Regions from separate parts of the Streptomyces sp. NPDC059256 genome, predicted to be linked through region 1. Evidence: predicted binding sites of a transcription regulator. Region 1 holds the regulator's gene; the other holds the start of a gene.
The links. Region 1 encodes HrcA, which represses chaperone genes, less so after heat shock. Its sites were predicted from a motif close to TTNGCACTCNGNNNNNCNGAGTGCNAA; they were not measured.
Positions count from the first base shown of each region.

Region 2: the regulator HrcA is predicted to act here: its motif matches at 1,459-1,485, upstream of groES (co-chaperone GroES).

Region 1 covers NZ_JBHYZO010000003.1:523,366-526,349, forward strand. Annotated here, with positions in the region: gene ACFXJL_RS10210 (DUF3097 domain-containing protein) at 1-283, opposite strand, end outside; gene ACFXJL_RS10215 (MBL fold metallo-hydrolase) at 294-1,019, opposite strand; gene hrcA (heat-inducible transcriptional repressor HrcA) at 1,196-2,221, shown strand; gene dnaJ (molecular chaperone DnaJ) at 2,222-2,984, shown strand, end outside.
Region 2 covers NZ_JBHYZO010000001.1:1,033,390-1,036,373, reverse strand. Annotated here, with positions in the region: gene ACFXJL_RS04430 (polysaccharide deacetylase family protein) at 129-1,103, shown strand; gene groES (co-chaperone GroES) at 1,633-1,941, shown strand; gene groL (chaperonin GroEL) at 2,074-2,984, shown strand, end outside.

The sequences.
Region 1 (2,984 bases):
AAGCGGTCACCACCGGCTTGGACGGTCTCCCCGGGCCCGGCCGGACCAGGGTCACGACCTCGCCGTCCAACAGAAACCCCCGCGGTGCCAGCGGAAAGACCCGGCGCTTGCCGAAGCGGTCCTCCAGCGTCACCGTGCCGGCCTCGCAGCCCACCACCGCACCGCAGAAGCCGGTGCCGGCCTCCTCCACCACCAGATCGGGGTCCGACGGATCGGCCGCGACCTCCCTGGCGGGAGCCGACTTCTTCCAAGGGGGCGTCAGATCAGGGCTGTAGCTGCGCATTCGGCCGACGCTACGACACCTCGAACCGCTCCGCCAGCGCATCGCGCTGGGCACGTACGAACGCGGCGTCCACGACCGCGCCGTGCCCCGGCACGTACCGTGCGTCCTTGCCGCCGAGCGCCAGCAGCCGGTCCAGAGCGGCCGGCCAGCGGGCTCCGACGGCGTCCGGCCCCGCCTGCGGCTCTCCGGACTCCTCCACCAGATCGCCGCAGAACACCACGGCGGGGCTCCCCGGCACCAGTAGCGCCAGATCGTGACCGGTGTGCCCGGGACCTGCGTCGACGAGAACCACCCGGCGGCCTCCGCCCAGATCGAGCGTCTGCTGACCGGCGACCGCATGCCCCGGGCTCACCAGCGCCCCGGCCGCCGCAGCCGCCTCCAGCGGCTCCACGCCGTGCCGTACGGCATCTGCCCGCAGTGCGTCCGCCTCCCGGCGCAGGAGGCCATCGAGGCCCTGTGTGCCGTACACCTCGGCCCCGGGGAATGCGGCGGCCCCCAGCACATGGTCGAAGTGCGGGTGGCTCAGTGCGATGTGCGTCACCTCGCGACCGCTCAGCAGGGCCTGTGCCTGGGCCCTCAGCTCGGCACCCTCCCGCAGGGTCGAACCGCTGTCGAACAGCAGCACGCCTTCGCCACCGACGACCAGCCCGCAGGTCGCGTCCCAACCCGGCAACCGCCGTCGCCCCACCCCGTCGGCCAACCGCTCCCAGCCGAAGTCTTCCCAACAGACGTTCATACCGGGACGCTACTGGCAGCGACCAGCGAAGGCGCGCGGTAGCGTGGTCGGTCGCCCTTGCTACGGGCGTACCCCACGGCCGTACACTGGCACGGGGGATTCTTGGCACTCGGACCTGGTGAGTGCCAGACAGTGACCGAAGAACCACCGTGGGACCACAGCTGGAGGTGTGCGCGATGCTCAGTGAACGCAGACTCGAAGTGCTGCGCGCCATCGTCCAGGACTATGTCGGTACCGAGGAGCCCGTCGGCTCCAAGGCGCTCACCGAGCGCCACAGGCTCGGTGTTTCACCGGCCACCGTCCGCAATGACATGGCGGTCCTGGAAGACGAGGGATTCATCGCCCAGCCGCACACCAGTGCCGGGCGCATCCCCACCGACAAGGGGTACCGCCTCTTCGTCGACAAGCTCGCCGGGGTGAAACCGCTGTCGTCAGCCGAGCGCCGCGCCATCCAGAGCTTCCTGGACGGCGCTGTGGACCTCGATGACGTCGTCGGCCGTACGGTGAGGCTGCTGGCGCAGCTGACCCGTCAGGTCGCGGTCGTGCAGTACCCCTCGCTCACCCGCTCCACGGTGCGCCACGTGGAGTTGCTGGCGCTCGCACCCGCACGGGTCATGCTCGTGTTGATCACGGACACGGGCCGGGTCGAGCAGCGCATGGTCGACTGTCCGGCTCCCTTCGGCGACACCCCGCTCGCCGATCTGCGGGCCCGGCTCAACAGCAGGGTCGTCGGCCGTCGCTTCGCGGATGTGCCGCAGTTGGTCCAGGACCTCCCCGACTCCTTCGACCCGGAGGACCGGGGTGCGGTCTCCACCGTGCTCTCCACCCTGTTGGAGACGCTGGTCGAGGAGACCGAGGAGCGGTTGGTCATCGGCGGCACCGCGAACCTCACGCGCTTCGGCCATGACTTCCCGCTGACGATCAGGCCCGTCCTGGAGGCCCTTGAGGAGCATGTGGTGCTCCTCAAGCTCCTCGGTGAGGCCAAGGAGTCCGGCGGCATGGGCATGACGGTGCGTATCGGCCATGAGAACGCCCATGAAGGACTCAACTCAACCTCCGTGGTCGCCGTCGGCTACGGTTCGGGCGACGAGGCAGTCGCCAAACTCGGCGTGGTCGGACCGACCCGCATGGACTACCCCGGAACGATGGGAGCGGTACGCGCAGTGGCACGTTACGTCGGACAGATCCTGGCGGAGTCGTAAGTGGCCACGGACTACTACGCCGTACTCGGCGTGCGCCGCGACGCATCTCAGGACGAGATCAAGAAGGCGTTCCGCCGGCTGGCGCGTGAGCTCCATCCGGACGTGAACCCCGATCCGAAGACCCAGGAGCGGTTCAAGGAGATCAACGCCGCTTACGAGGTGTTGTCGGACCCGCAGAAGAAGCAGGTCTACGACCTCGGCGGCGACCCCCTGTCCCAGGCGGGTGCCGCCGGTGCGGCCGGCTTCGGTGCCGGTGGCTTCGGAAACTTCTCGGACATCATGGACGCCTTCTTCGGTACGGCGTCCCAACGCGGCCCCCGCTCGCGCACCCGGCGCGGCCAGGACGCGATGATCAGGCTGGAGATCGACCTCAACGAGGCCGCCTTCGGTACGACCAAGGACATCCAGGTCGACACGGCAGTCGTCTGTACGACGTGTTCGGGCGAGGGCGCGGCCCCCGGGACCTCGGCCCAGACCTGTGACATGTGTCGTGGGCGCGGTGAGGTCTCCCAGGTCACCCGCTCCTTCCTGGGCCAGGTCATGACCTCGCGCCCCTGCCCGCAGTGCCAGGGCTTCGGCACGGTCGTCCCCACCCCGTGCCCGGAGTGTGCGGGCGACGGTCGGGTCCGTTCCCGTCGCACGCTGACCGTGAAGATCCCGGCCGGCGTCGACAACGGCACCCGTATCCAGTTGGCGGGGGAGGGCGAGGTCGGCCCGGGCGGCGGCCCCGCCGGCGATCTGTACGTCGAGATCCACGAAGTGC
Region 2 (2,984 bases), on a different contig from region 1:
GGTGGCTGACAGTATCCAGCGCCATGCAGCTAAACCGACAAAACGTAAAGAATCTCCTCAAAATCACTGAGCTGGGTGGTGAGATTTCCGATGGGCACACCAGTGGGACAGGAGGCGTTCTCGGCCAGGTGTCGGCACGCAGACGCAGAGGGCGGTTCCGTACGGGCCGGACGATCGGCGTTGCGCTGATCGTCGCCCTCCTCGGCTCGGCGTGTGCCGGGGCCGCCGATGAACGCAGCGCAGCACGCCCGGGGCAGCCGGCGAAGGAGGCGGCTGGTGCGGCGGGCGCACCCCCCGAGAAGGCGGAGGAGGCCCAGCGGGCTGCCCAGGCCGCGAAAGCCCAGCGGGCCATGAAGGCGAAGGCGGCGGAGAAGGCCGAACGTGCCCGGGTCGCACGGGTGGCCGCCGCCAAGAGGTGGGGCCTCGCCCACACCCCGCTCGTTGCTCCTGCGCCACCCGCGACCAAGCCGGAGATCGCCACCCGCGAGGGCTTCGAGGTCGAGGGCGGCGAGTCGCTGCCACCGGTCTTCACCACGGTGCCGGTCACGGAGAGGGTGGTCTTCCTGACCATCGACGACGGTACGGAGAAGGACCCAGAGCTCCTCCGGATGATGAGCGAGCTCCAGATCCCGTACAGCGCCTTCCTCAGCGACTACGTGATCAACGACAACTACGGCTACTTCCGTCAGATGCGCGACCGCGGGGTCGCGCTCCACAACCACACCCTCAACCACCGCTACATGCCCGGGCTGTCCTACACGGCGCAGAAGCGCGAGATCTGCGGCCAGCAGGACAATTTGCAGAAGCTGTACGGCAAGCGCCCGCAGCTCTTCAGGCCGCCGTACGGCAACTACAACCGGGACACCCTGCGGGCCGCGCAGGCGTGTGGGGTCACCGCGGTGCCGCTCTGGGCGGCGGAGGCGTTTCCCGATCGGATGGAGTGGCGCGAATGGGACCGGGACCTGCATCCGGGCGACATCATCCTCACGCACTTCCGGGGCCGGAAGGACTGGAGCGGCACGATGACCGACATGATCCGGCAGGTGATGAAGACCGTGACCGAGAAGGGGTACGCGGTGGCCCGCCTGGAGGACTACGTCTGATCGGGGTGAGGGATCGTTCCCTCACCGCCCGGGCCCGTGCGCCGGAGTGCCTCGCGCGGTGCGGCATTCCCGGCGGCCCTGCCCGTACGCCGGGGCGCACGGCCTTCTGGCCTGATGCTCGCAGGGGCGTCCGACCACCGGATCTCCGGCCCGTGGCCACCCGGTGCTCCTTGTCGTACGAGCTTTCCGCAGGGCCGATCCACCCCTCGGAGTGGTGTCATCCGCAGGTGTGACGTGTTGGCGAATTCCTGTTGCCGAACTTTCGCTGATCGATCCAAGACGGCTCTGAGCAGGCAATATTGAGAGAAGCGTGCTGGTCGACGGTGATGGAACGGGCGCATCGGACCCGCCAGCATTGGCACTCCGCTTGACCGAGTGCTAATCGCAGTCATAGTCTCGGGTCTGGCACTCCCCACTGGAGAGTGCCAGCACAGCGACAGGCAGGTCCGGCACCCGCGACGACGGATCGATCTGGTCGCCACCCAAGATCAGTTAACCCCGTGAGATCTCCGAAGGGGGAGGTCGGATCGTGACGACCACCAGCTCCAAGGTTGCCATCAAGCCGCTTGAGGACCGCATTGTGGTCCAGCCGCTCGACGCCGAGCAGACCACGGCCTCTGGCCTGGTCATCCCGGACACCGCGAAGGAGAAGCCCCAGGAGGGCGTCGTCCTTGCGGTCGGCCCGGGTCGCTTCGAGAACGGCGAGCGGCTTCCGCTCGACGTCAACACCGGCGATGTCGTGCTTTACAGCAAGTACGGCGGCACCGAGGTGAAGTACAACGGCGAGGAGTACCTCGTCCTCTCGGCCCGCGACGTGCTCGCCATCGTCGAGAAGTAGGACGGGTTTCCGGGTCGCGCCCGGAACACTTCATACCCCGTTTGTTATTGAGCTGCGCCCCTGGCCCCCGCTGACATCCATATCCGGGCGCTAGGGGCGCAGTTCGTCTCAGAAGAGGACAGAAACGCTCCCATGGCGAAGATCCTGAAGTTCGACGAGGACGCCCGTCGCGCCCTCGAGCGCGGCGTCAACAAGCTTGCCGACACGGTCAAGGTGACGATCGGCCCCCGTGGCCGCAATGTCGTCATCGACAAGAAGTTCGGCGCCCCCACCATCACCAACGACGGTGTCACGATCGCCCGCGAGGTCGAGCTCGACGACCCGTACGAGAACCTCGGCGCCCAGCTGGTGAAGGAGGTGGCGACCAAGACCAACGACATCGCTGGTGACGGCACCACCACCGCCACCGTGCTCGCGCAGGCGCTGGTCCGCGAGGGCCTGCGCAACGTCGCCGCCGGCGCCTCCCCGGCCTCCCTGAAGAAGGGCATCGACGCCGCCGTCAAGGCCGTGTCCGATGAGCTCCTGCGCAGCGCCCGTCCGATCGAGGACAAGGCCGACATCGCCGCCGTCGCCGCTCTTTCCGCTCAGGACCAGCAGGTCGGTGAGCTGATCGGCGAGGCGATGGACAAGGTCGGCAAGGACGGCGTCATCACCGTCGAGGAGTCCAACACCTTCGGCCTGGAGCTCGACTTCACCGAGGGCATGGCCTTCGACAAGGGCTACCTCTCTCCGTACATGGTCACCGACCAGGAGCGTATGGAGGCCGTCCTTGAGGACCCGTACATCCTGATCAACCAGGGCAAGATCTCGTCCATCCAGGACCTGCTGCCCCTGCTGGAGAAGGTCATCCAGGAGGGTGGCTCCAAGCCCCTGCTGGTCATCGCCGAGGACGTCGACGGCGAAGCCCTCTCCACCCTGATCGTCAACAAGATCCGCGGCCGGTTCAACGCCGTGGCCGTCAAGGCCCCCGGCTTCGGCGACCGCCGCAAGGCGATGCTCCAGGACATGGCCACCCTCACCGGTGCCACCGTCATCTCCGAAGA